One region of the Paenibacillus sp. FSL H8-0280 genome, then DNA from elsewhere that is predicted to be linked to it. Evidence: riboswitches for the same ligand, from Rfam matches in the RefSeq annotation. Region 1 holds a riboswitch; each other region holds the start of a gene.
The links. A riboswitch is a leader RNA that binds a small molecule or an ion and turns the genes downstream of it on or off. The one in region 1 is predicted to bind cyclic di-AMP.
Positions count from the first base shown of each region.

Region 2: linked by a shared signal. The riboswitch ahead of MHI12_RS00150 (ubiquitin-like domain-containing protein) and the one ahead of MHI12_RS10295 (C40 family peptidase) in region 1 are both predicted to bind cyclic di-AMP.
Region 3: linked by a shared signal. The riboswitch ahead of MHI12_RS17540 (3D domain-containing protein) and the one ahead of MHI12_RS10295 (C40 family peptidase) in region 1 are both predicted to bind cyclic di-AMP.

Region 1 is NZ_CP150296.1:2,269,937-2,274,132, forward strand. Features, by position in the region: gene MHI12_RS10275 (xanthine phosphoribosyltransferase) at 1-489, shown strand, start outside; gene MHI12_RS10280 (hypothetical protein) at 587-916, shown strand; gene MHI12_RS10285 (hypothetical protein) at 1,036-1,254, shown strand; gene MHI12_RS10290 (carboxymuconolactone decarboxylase family protein) at 1,400-1,729, shown strand; gene MHI12_RS10295 (C40 family peptidase) at 1,803-2,267, opposite strand; cyclic di-AMP (ydaO/yuaA leader) riboswitch at 2,273-2,404, opposite strand; gene pelA (pectate lyase) at 2,824-3,786, shown strand; tRNA gene MHI12_RS10305 (tRNA-Leu) at 3,963-4,046, shown strand; gene MHI12_RS10310 (carbohydrate-binding protein) at 4,191-4,196, opposite strand, start outside.
Region 2 is NZ_CP150296.1:31,675-35,870, forward strand. Features, by position in the region: gene MHI12_RS00140 (HD domain-containing protein) at 1-43, shown strand, start outside; gene MHI12_RS00145 (TatD family hydrolase) at 376-1,146, shown strand; cyclic di-AMP (ydaO/yuaA leader) riboswitch at 1,388-1,641, shown strand; gene MHI12_RS00150 (ubiquitin-like domain-containing protein) at 1,915-3,099, shown strand; gene rnmV (ribonuclease M5) at 3,254-3,799, shown strand; gene rsmA (16S rRNA (adenine(1518)-N(6)/adenine(1519)-N(6))-dimethyltransferase RsmA) at 3,804-4,196, shown strand, end outside.
Region 3 is NZ_CP150296.1:4,018,946-4,023,141, forward strand. Features, by position in the region: gene MHI12_RS17530 (hypothetical protein) at 1-297, opposite strand, end outside; gene MHI12_RS17535 (polysaccharide deacetylase family protein) at 452-1,243, shown strand; gene MHI12_RS17540 (3D domain-containing protein) at 1,363-2,037, opposite strand; cyclic di-AMP (ydaO/yuaA leader) riboswitch at 2,040-2,235, opposite strand; gene MHI12_RS17545 (amino acid ABC transporter ATP-binding protein) at 2,453-3,175, opposite strand; gene MHI12_RS17550 (ABC transporter substrate-binding protein/permease) at 3,162-4,196, opposite strand, start outside.

The sequences.
Region 1 (4,196 bases):
CCTGCATTAACGATGGAGATGGGACGTGAGTTTGCTGCCCGTTTTCGTGAAAGTGGAGTAACTCGGGTAATCACGGTAGAATCCTCAGGGATTCCGGTTGCTTTTGCAGCAGCCTATGAACTTGGGGTGCCCCTTGTATTCGCCCGTCGTAAAAAAACACTTCTGGCTGATCCTGATGCTTACTGTGAACGTGTACCGTCCTTTACCAAAGGAATTGTAACTGACATTATGGTATCCCGCGAGTTCATTCATGAGAATGACCGTATTTTGTTCATTGATGATATTATTGCCAATGGAGATGCCGCTCGTGGCGTCATCAAAATTATCGAGCGTTCCGGTGCGGAACTCGTCGGATTCGGCGTTGTGGTCGAGAAAAGTTTTCAGGCGGGGGCACGCACGATTCGTGAACAGGGTATTCCGGTGGAAGCCTTGGTACGCATTCGTTCCCTGAACGATGGTACGGTACAATTTGACGATAACGAAATGTGACATTTTAAAGGAATAGGGCCTATTTTTTGAACTATGCCTTTGCATGACCGCCGATTTCATTTATAATGGGGTTATGTTAGGGAGAGGAGGCAACACCATGGGGAACCAACCGGCAACAGAACAATTTTTTAATGATAAGCTGGCGGAATCGAAAGTTCATTTTGAACGTGCCCTGGATTGTAAACATACGGAATTCGATGACCTTTATCCCTATATGATTGAACATCCTCAATTTTTCTGGTACAAACGCTATGTTGCCTGGTCAGAATTACTGACGATTGTAGGCTTGTGCGAAGAGTTGTCCTTCTCTTGGAAAGAACAATTTACACCGCATCAAGTGGAGTACCTTGAAGAACGTGTGATGTCCGCCAAAGTGCTTGATTTTTGGTTCGAGAAGAACGACAGCAAAGAGCACGCGCAGCGGTAACTTTCAGTCGGGACATAATTTCGAATGACATGACAGTCCAATACAGTCACGTGAGACCTAAATGACATTTCATTTAGGTCTCTTTTTGTAAATAAATTTGGAATATAGGAGCCATGAAGATGATTAGTGATACAGAACTGGACGCCCTGCGTCTGTCAGGTGAGAAAGTAAGAGTAGTACGGGACGAGCTGGAATCTAACGATGTAACCGGGATTGTGGTTGCCTGGGATGGCGAGCAGGTACTTATCCGTCGTCAGAATCGACGTGTCGTGAAGCTGGATCGCGGTTACCGATATCAGCTGTTCAGCGAGCCGCGCCAGAGTCCACTTAGTGGATAGCAATCGCTTATAATTGAGCAGGAACTTTGAGCGTTTAAATGTTTGGAATTACCATGATTTCTTGGCATAATTGGCTCACTCGGGAGAGAAGATAGGTACAGTGAGGAAGATCTGTAACTATAGCCGAGAGGGTGTGCTACAAGCCATGACATTGATGAATGATAAAGTTCATGCCTACAAGGATCAGATTGGAGCATTAAGCGATGTACTGCCAGGTGTGGTGAAGTCGTATCATGAGTTTACCGGAGAATGTTTCCAACCTGGCGTGATTGATGCCAAGACAAAACAGCTAATTGCACTCGGCATTGGATTATTCGCCAACAATGAAGTATGTACCTTCTACCATGTAGAAGAAGCCCGTGCCAAGGGAGCAACAGATCAGGAGATTATGGAGACCGTTGCGGTGGCCGGAGCTGTTGGAGGAGGACATGCCCTGTCTCAGGGTGCGATGCGAGTGCAGAAGGCGCTGCATTAGTAAGTAATGCAACATACATTTTTAAGTACAAAAAAGGCATCCGGTTAATAACCGATGCCTTTTTGTATGTGAATCACATTTTACCTAACATTTTATCATACATAAACTGTCCAGTTACCCGACGTGCTGTTACATAGCGGTCATTGAAGTATGGATTCGATAACTTTGTGATGCTTACACCTTTACTGCTGGAGGCATGAGCGAATTGTCCGCCGCCGATATATACACCTGTATGTGAAATGCCTTTGCCTGTTGTATTAAAGAACACCAGATCACCTGTCCGAACATTGCTCTTGGATACAGGCGTACCTGCTTTGGCTTGCTGCTGAGAAGTACGTGGCAATTCAATGCTGTATTTGTTGAAAAGATATCTCATAAAACCAGAACAGTCGAAGCCGGCTACAGTCGTGCCACCCCATTTGTAAGGAATACCTGTCATGTTGTTCACTACGGAGTTGATACTGCTTGCCTCTGTGCTTGTTGCCCCGGATGTAAATAATACAGCTGCTCCAAAAATGGAGATAATCAGTTTTTTCAAAATCAATGTTCTCCCTTCGATGCCTACGGAGTTAGCTAAGGGTTCGGTAGAAGGTTCCCTATATTTCCTATGTATAAGAATAATTCACCCAAATTGGTTCCCCCGTTTTCAAACATGAAACTCGGCAATGAATAATTAAGTTTTTGTAACTATTTGAAACTATATTGCATAAATGCGTAATTGTCAAACCCATTTAAACCCTTTCTTAATACCTCAATGTTAGCGGAATTAAGGTTTTTATATGAAAAAAGGGATCAACTTTGGGTATCATTCATGACAAAAACGTCATTATTGATTCGTTTAAGACGAATTTGGATAAATAAATAGGTTTGTCATGAGTTAAAAGAACTATTCCGTTATGTAGAATTAGAGAGATTATATTCATTAAGTTGCATATATTGACAAAAATCGATTTTTTGCATAATATCTGATTATCCAATCCACATATTGGATTTAAATTGATTTTATTATGCGATAAATATAAATAAAGGAGGTTTAGGGACGCGTATCATAGATAAAGTAGAAGTGGAAGATTTATAAAAACGAACATAGGAGAGTGTTACATTTGAAAGCGAAGAAATTAGTTACTTTTGTCCTGGCATGTACGATGGTGTTCTCAGCAGTTGGAATGGCAGTTCTTCCTGTAGGGACGGTATCTGCTGCGGATGCATCAGGTACAACAGCGAGTATTTTTGATATTTTGAAGAACCAGCTGCCGGATGGAGGTTGGAGAAAAGATTATAAACAGACAAGTGGAGAATGGGCAAAGTCCACGATAGACAACAAGGCTACATACTCAGAAATTAGAAGATTGGCGAAGGAATTTAAAAAGACGAATGATCCGCGTTACTCCACAGCTGCAATCAAAGGAATTAACTTTTTGATCAACATGCAGTATTCAAACGGCGGATGGCCACAGGTCTATCAAAGCTCCGGATATCACAAGCATATTACCTACAATGATGATGCCATGATTAATGTAATGATCATGCTCGATGAAGTAGCAGCACGCAAAGGTGATTTCTCGTTTATTGATAGTACACTTGCTAATCGCAGTAAAAATTCAGTTGCCAAAGGTGTGGAGGCGATTTTGAATACACAAGTCGTTTCAGGCGGTAAGCTGACAGGATGGGGACAACAACATGATTCCAGTTCCCTTAAACCAGCGAGCGCAAGAATCTACGAAGTGCCATCGCTGACAGCTGGAGAGAGTGTAACGATTGTTAAATTCCTGAAAACCAGACCTGCTAACGCTAAAATTACCGCATCTATTAAAGGAGCGGAGGCTTGGTTTAACAAGGTAAAAATTACGGGTTACAAGTATGAAAGAGCTAATGGAGATAGTAAAATTATCGCTGATTCCAAAGCTGCACCAATTTGGGCACGCTTCTATGAGATAGGAACGGATAAACCAATCTTTATTGGTCGTGACGGGGTAGTTAAATACAAATTAAGTGATATTGATAAAGAAAGAAGAGGCGGTTATGCATGGTATGGTAACTGGCCTTCCAAGCTGTAATTTGAAGTATGCTTCCGTTTTAATGAACCAAACTATTAGCAGCAGTTAAAGGTAGAGCCCGAATCGACATGGACGTCTGGTTCGGGCTTTATTGTTATTATTTTCAGTGTTGACATGATAGATTCCGCATGATATATTATTTCTTGTCGCCGATATTGATGACGGAGATACAATATGCGGTCGTGGCGGAATTGGCAGACGCGCACGGTTCAGGTCCGTGTGGGCTAACCCCCGTGGAGGTTCGAGTCCTCTCGACCGCATCTAAAAAAAAGACTCCTTAAGCTAACGCTTAAGGAGTCTTTTTTGCATTTTTTGATATAACACTAACATTAGACTTAAGTATCCAAGAGGTTAGTGCTTAGCTGCACGTACAGCAAATGTCTTCCATCAGCCATACGGAACGTTTATTG
Region 2 (4,196 bases), 2.2 Mb from region 1:
TATTCACGAATTACCGTCACATATACGCCCCTATTTCTTGTAATCGTGTGGGTATAATCCGATGAAGAATTTCGATATCAAAACACTTTCTAAAAGAGCTATTTTTCATGATACAGTAATCTGCTTTAATGGGGAGTATATGTAGATCGACATAATTTTGTAAATGCAAGCAGGCAGAATGAGTGCAATAAGCAATATATAGATCAGAATATCCGTATATCTTCTATATATTGTAGTTTTGAAGAAACAAACGTAATGATGTAATACACAGATGCCCAAAATGTTTTATGTATGAGTCATTGAATTATTGAATTTTACAAATTGAATTTTGAAAAAGAAGATAGTCGTTATTTCGACATGAAGGGAGATACAGACATGATGCTGTTCGACACACATACACATCTGGATGCACCACAATTCGACGAGGACCGCGAGGACATGATTCAGCGTGCTGTGGATGCAGGAGTTGGTCGTATGATCAACATTGGCTTTAACCGGGAGACAATTCCAACCACAATGAAACTCGCCGAAACGTATGACTTTATATATGCAGCTGTAGGGTGGCATCCCGTAGATGCGATAACAATGCAGGAGGGCGATTTGGAGTGGATTGCATCTTTATGCAAGCATGAAAAAGTGGTTGCGATCGGTGAGATTGGATTGGATTATCACTGGGATACTTCACCCAAAGAAATACAGCATCGCGTATTACGACAACAAATTGCTTTGGCGCGTGAAGTGAACATGCCAATTGTCATCCATAATCGGGATGCACATGAGGATATCATAAGAATTTTGCGTGAAGAGAAGGCTGGCGAAGTTGGTGGTGTGATGCACTCGTTCTCGGGCAGCTGGGAAACAGCAAAAAGTTGTCTCGATATGGGCTTCCATCTCTCTTTCGGAGGACCGATCACATTCAAAAATGCAAAGCAGCCCAAAGAGGTGCTGGAGAAGGTTCCTATGGACCGATTTTTCATTGAAACAGATGCTCCATATTTGACACCTCACCCTTATCGTGGGAAGCGAAATGAGACAGCGCATGTACGTCTGGTTGCAGAGGCAGCTGCGGAAATTAAAGGCATTTCGGTGGAGGAAATTGCTGCAATAACAACCAAAAATGCCATGGAACGATTTGGGATTCGTTAAAAAAACGAGCAAATGAGGTGAAAAAGGCAGGTAAGCGGAGGTAATTTGCCCTTTGATCCAAATAAATCAAGAATATTACAATATTTTAACCAAATATTCAGAAAAACGTACTTGATCAACGCTTTACAACATGCATCAAAACAGGATATCATCTTTTCAGTGAATTGTTGTGCGGAAAATTGGACAGATGTTCGGGGGATGAACAAAGGGACACTTTCCGATGAAACAACATTACTTTCATGAATCAGTCTCGCTGAGTCTCCGTTATCGGAGAGCGGGGGAACCAATAGGGCTTAAACATCGGTGTATTTGGCCGATGCGCAACGTTCGCTGACCCAAAAGCAGCGAAGGGAACTGCGAAGCCGTATTTGATTTCTTCTTTGGGTCTCGGGGTGAATTCAAGGGCGTCCGCCATGAGCGGGTGACCCAAGATAGGGCGGCTCTCTTTCGCCCGAACCCGACAGCTAACCTCGCAAGCGGAAAAAGAGAGGCAACCTCGTGCATGAATTTCCGATATTCAAAATCATTCGGAAGCCACGAAAGAGTTCCTCTTACACTCTTTCTTTGGCTTTTTTGTTTTTGAATAAAAGAAATATTGTCATCATACGGTAGGTATTCAGGAGGATGACATCATGTTGCGAAGATTGATTCATGGTGCAGAACCGGATTATGTTGGTCCGATCTGTGTTCTGTAGAAAATTTGGTATAGTCACGTCAAAGACATCATGCATTACTTTAGACGGCGAGGCTATGAAGGAGGACGGAGAAGTGGGCACATTCCAACCAGAAGAGACCCATGAGTCACGATCATCCAGTAAGTCTTTCGCGTTGCGGTGGAAGCATGAGAACATGCGTCAAATGGCATTGATCGCGATTTTCTCAATTGCGCTTACAATCATGATCTTGTTAGTCGTTTACGGTCAGGCCGGGAAACAAATTTCACTGGTTATTGATGGCAAAGCTCAGGTGGTAGAGACTCGTACAGGAATGCTTCAGGAAATGCTGGAGGAGCAGTCGATCACAGTCAGCCCTCACGATAAGGTATCCATGTCCATGAATGGGGCGATTACAGATGGAGACCGAATCGTTATTGAGCGGGCCGTTCCAGTTAACATTACGGCAGACGGAGACACCAAGACTCTGTATACAACCGATTCATCGGTAGAAGATGCAATTCAAAAATCAGGTATTCAAGTTGAAAGTAATGATAAAGTGTATCCGGCGCTTGGAACTGCGATCAAAGCGGAGATGAAGATCCGTGTAGTGCGCGTAACAAAGCGTACAGTGGAAGTAGAGCAACCGATCGCTTACAAAGTCATTAAAACGGCTGACCCTAGCTTGTACAAAGGGGATAACCGTGTCGTTGTGAACGGCAAAGAAGGCACAATTGTGCAGCATATCGAAAAGGTATTTCAGGATGGAGAATTGGTCTCCAAAAAAATGGTCGGAAAATCTGTCGCGAATAATCGTGTAGATAAAGTGATCGCTGTTGGCACCAAAGCAAAACCGGTCGTGAAAGAACCTGAGATTCAGACCGTATCGGCTCAAACGTCAACAACCAAAAAGTCTACAACAACGAACTCGAAGAAAACATCTGCCTCGGGCAGCAAAGTGATTACCGTATCCGGGACTTCTTTTAAATACTCCAAAGTACTTAAAAATGTATCCATGACTGCCTACTCTTCCGAAGAGCCTGGCATTGGAACTAAAACAGCTTCCGGTACTCGTGTAACGGAAGGGCGCACCATTGCGGTTGATCCCAAAGTCATTCCAATTGGCTGGTGGGTATATATCGAAGGTCTGGGATTCCGTCGTGCGGAAGATACAGGCGGTGCCATTAAAGGCAACAAAATTGATGTGTATTATGACAGTGTGAAGCATGCCCTGAATTTTGGACGTAAGAAAGGCAAGACGGTCTACGTGATCGGTCCGGTGAAGCCGGAAGCGAACTAAAATCGTTTTACTTTGAAATGGGAATGCTATAAAATAGTTGCATGAATGATTCATGCGGAATATGCGGCGGAGGAGTCTGAATTCAGCTCCCCCGCCGTTTGGCAGAGAAGAGGATATTCCTCTTCTTTTTGCGTTAGAAAGGAAGAAATGGAACATGATAAAAGAAGTCATTGTGGTGGAAGGCCGTGACGATACGGTAGCTATCCGTCGGGCCGTGGAAGCCGATACCATAGAAACAGGTGGATCAGCAATCAACCAACGCATTCTGAAGCGGATTGCGCTTGCTCAGGAGAGACGGGGAGTCATTATACTGACAGATCCGGACCATGCTGGCGAACGCATTCGTAAAATTATTGCGAACAAGGTGCCAGGTTGCAAACATGCCTTCATTCCGGAAGCTGATGCAACGCGCAAAGGGGACATTGGGGTGGAGAATGCCTCACCAGAGGCGATCCGTCATGCTCTGGCGCGCGTACATACTTCATACGAAGGTGCTCCGAGCCTGATCGATTGGGAGGACCTGATCGCGGCAGGACTTATCGTGCATCCGCAGGCTGCTGCACGTCGCATGGAGATGGGCAATCTGCTGGGTATCGGTTATTGTAACGGTAAGCAGTTCCACAAACGTCTCAGTGTATTTCAGATTACACGGGAAGAATTCTCTACAGCATTAGCGCAAATTGAACGTGAAGGATTGTGAGCATATGAAGGACATGGAAGAGACGATAGAAATTGCAACGCCCAAGCGTACGAAAGAGATTATTCAAAGACACGGATTCTCATTTAAGAAAAGTCTGGGTCAGAACTTTCTGATCGATCAAAATATACTGAACAAAATCGTTAATGCAGCCGACTTGGACGAGTCCAAGGGCGCACTGGAGATTGGGCCGGGTATTGGAGCCCTTACGGAGCGACTGGCTCGGGTAGCCGGTCCCGTCACAGCCGTAGAGATTGATCAGCGCTTGATCCCAATCCTGGGAGAAGTGATGCGGCCTTATTCGAATGTACGTGTTCATCATGGGGATGTGCTGAAGCTTGATCTGGCTGAGTTGTTTAATACGGATTTTGCATCCGTGGACAAAGTCAGTGTCGTGGCT
Region 3 (4,196 bases), 1.7 Mb from region 1:
CTCTGCAGTCTGCACGATTTCGTCGATCTGCATCCGCGTGATGGAATCAAAATGAATACCCATGATCACCGTAACGGTTACTTTCAGCTGCAGGGCAGCCTTTCGGGCAAGCCGCTCACACAGCTCTTGTTCCTTATGCCCAGGAATATGTACCGTCGTCCCGCTTACGCGCTCATGATCCACGTAGAACGTGGCTACGGCGCCAATATGCGCCTTTCCTCCGGTAACGAGAAAAACCTTATCCTCTCCTGCTTCAATCACCTGTAAACGTATGGATTTCAAATCATATGTACTCATATCCTATCCACCTATCCTTTTCTATATGTTATATATGGAGGAATTATGGCTGTCATAAGCTAAATCCGCAATGAAACTTCTCACACTACGCATATTTTATGGAACCCTCGGGCATACCAAGGAGAACGTCATTTTGGAAAAGGAGGCCGTTATTATGCGCGTACGCCTCATTATGCTGATGGTTATCGTTATTTTTCTCGGGGGATATCATGCTCCAGTTTCATCGCGGGATGTTTCAGGCCCGTCAATTGAATCAGTATCAGGTTCGGATTCTGCGGAAGAAGAACAACTGACATTGGGACAGTTACGTCAAAAATATGCGGATACGTTCAAAACCAATGGTCCTTCAACCAAGAAGGTTGCACTGACTTTTGATGATGTACCTGATCCACGATTTACTCCACAAGTGCTGGATGTATTGAAGAAATACAATGTCAGAGCTACATTCTTCATCGTGGGTAGTCGTGCTGAGAAACATCCGGATCTGGTGAAACGCATCGTTAAGGAAGGGCATATGGTTGGTAATCACAGCTACAATCATCCTGAATTCAGTAAGCTGTCGATGAATGCCTTTCGCAAACAAATTTTACATACCGGGGATATTATTCGACGTTTGGCGGGATATACGCCCAAGATGATTCGGCCACCTTATGGAGACATTAATGAAGAACAGCTGAGATGGGCTGCCAAACAACACTATAGCATTGTGAACTGGAACGTAGACTCCCTGGACTGGAAAGGCCTCTCCAAGGAAGAGGTGAAGGATAACGTCCTATCTGCCGTGAAACCTGGCTCCATCGTTCTGCAACATGCAGGAGGCGGTGTGGGATCTAACCTGAACGGTACGATTGAGGCATTGCCTGAAATAATTGAAGAACTGCGTAACCGGGGATATGAACTGGTCACCTTGGACGAAATGCTGGGATTGCCAAAGGCCAAAGATTAGGATGACCGTGATAACAAATAATGAGAATATTAATGAGAATATTAAAAGGGTGCTGTTCAATCGCAAATTAGCGACTGGCAGACACCCTGTTTGAATTCATTTTAAATGTTATTTTCTCTCTACTTCAGAATGTACAGTTCGACATCCTGAAAACCAAATGAGCTTACAGACTGTTTGCTACCCGGGATAAAAATATCAATCCGGTGACCCTTGATTGCACCGCCCACATCACGTGCTGTGGCTACAAAAGCCTGTTTTGGCAATCCTGGATGGCTGTGACCAGTTACCAGTACTTTGGTTCCAAGTGGAATTACACTTGGATCAACTGCAATCGTACCCAGTTCAAGGTCATTTCCGAAATAATCGACTGCACCCCAGCCTCCATTTTCAGACGGATCTGCTGAGTATGCCGTTGCTTTCACGTTCACAGCTTTGCTGTAATCGAATGTTTTACCCCAGGCTTGAACAACTTTGTTATCTGCGTTAACGTCCAAGCTCGCTGTAGTAACAGTCTTCGCTTGGGCCTTGCTCTCCGTTGCCGCAGCGGCTGCAACATTGTTTGCCTTACCGGGAATCGTAATTTTCAAACCACCATAAATGTTGTAAGCCGAAATGTCGTTGTTTGCTTTAACCAACGTGTTGAGTGCTACTCCATATTGTTTCGATAAGGTGTAGAAGGTATCCCCTTCTTTGGCCACATGAACTGAATCGGCGTGAGCCGGAACGGCTTGAATGAGCATTGCTGTTGTCATTAATGCTACTGCTGTTTTGGCTATACGTTTCTTGTTAATCATGGTCTTCCTCCCTCATTGTGCCTGCGAAGTTAGTTGTCGGATTCGGATGAGGAGCCCACCCTATAGGTTCTTCGTTACATCTGAAACGTTATGTACCCTAATTCACCCCAAGCAGTGTGCCGTAGATCTTCCCCCTGCACAATCTGCATCGTTACATCCCCCACACTCCCTGTCCGGAAGTTTCGGCAGAGTTCAATATATCACAATTTTGTAACCTGAACTTGTAGTAATTCTTACCAAATGGTTTTTAGCATGTCATCATATTTAAGAATACTGCATTCTTTAGAATTATTGGATGACCTGATTCCTTTACATCTGGTAACAGAATAGTTACTTTTCAAATCTATAAATGATTAATACGCACAAAAAAATAGCGTTACCGACTCGATGTCAGTAACGCTATTTAATCTTTCATTTAGAGTACTTTGGCAAGAAAATCACGTGTACGTGAATTTTTGGGTGCTCCAAACACCTCATCAGGTGTTCCCTCTTCCACAATAACCCCGCCATCCATGAACAGGATGCGGTCTCCCACTTCACGTGCAAAACCCATCTCATGTGTCACGATGACCATCGTCATCCCGCCTTCTGCAAGACGTTTCATGACATCCAGCACTTCGCCGACCATCTCAGGGTCCAGTGCTGAAGTAGGCTCGTCAAACAGCATCACATGCGGCTGCATGGCCAATGCTCTAGCAATGGCGATCCGCTGCTTCTGTCCACCTGACAGCTGATTCGGGAATGTATCTTTTTTATCGTACAAGCCCACGGTGTTAAGCAGATCAGCGGCGATTTTCTCCGCTTCCTGAGTGGATTGTTTCTTCACTTTAATCGGAGCAATCGTAATGTTTTGCTCTACCGTTTTGTGTGGGAACAGGTTGAAATGCTGGAACACCATACCCATCTTCTCACGAGTCGCATTGATGTTGTGCTTCGGATCGGTGATTGACACGCCTTCAAAATCAATCTCACCCGAGGTAGGCTGTTCCAGCAGGTTCAGACAACGTAAGAATGTACTTTTACCCGAACCGGAAGGACCGATAACCACGACAACCTCACCTTTGCCAATCGTCACGTTAATGCCCTTAAGTACATCGTTATTTCCATAAGATTTGTGTAATTGTCTAACGTCTATCACTTGCACTCAACTTCCTTTCCAGTCGTCCCAGCAGCTTGGACAAAATGAACGTCATTACAAAGTAGATGGCTGCTGCAATCAAAAATGGACTCAAGCCTTGGTACGTAATGTTTTTGACTACACTTGCCTGATACATAATATCCACCATACCGATAACGGAGATAATGGAGGATTCTTTGATGATAGTTATGAATTCATTACCGATCGCTGGTAATACAGCTTTGAAGGCTTGTGGCAATATGATATAACGCATCGCGGCGCCTCTTCCCATACCTAATGAACGCGCTGCCTCCAACTGACCACGATCCACACCTTGAATACCCGCACGGAAAATCTCTGCCAGATACGCACCACTATTAATGGAAAGCGTGATGATACCTGCCTGAAGGGCAGTGAAGTTAATGCCAAAGGACAGGGAGAAACCATAGTAAATAATCATCAACTGTACCAACATCGGTGTGCCACGGATCACTTCAACGTAAGCAGTACCGATCCAGCGCAAGATTGCAGCGTCATGCAAACGGAACAAACAGATGATCAATCCAATAATTACCCCGAAGATAACCCCAAGTGCAGACAACAGAAGTGTGTATCCTACACCTGTAGCATAGAAACTTTTGTACTCCCAGAATACTTGGAAAATATTTTGTGATTTGTTCGCTTTATCCGCCATCAAGAGGCTGGCGTCCGTCACCATCTGATTGATTTTATCTTCACTTTTCAGTCGCTCCAGTGTTCCATTTACTGCAGCTAGCAGCTCGGTATTCCCTTTACGAATCCCGATTGCCGCTTCTGCTTGCTCTTCGTCCGGAACAGCAGCAGCAAGTCCAATGATATCGTCCAGATAACCTGCAGCAACGGTATCTTCAACGATTGCCGCGTCAATGCGTTTTGTTTGCAGTTGAAGCACGATATCCGAGATTTTATCCAGCGCAGTAAGCTTCGCTCCTGGAATACTCTGTCCGATCGTTTCCTGAATGGAGCCTTTCTGAACGCCAATCTTCGCATTTTCAAGTTCTGC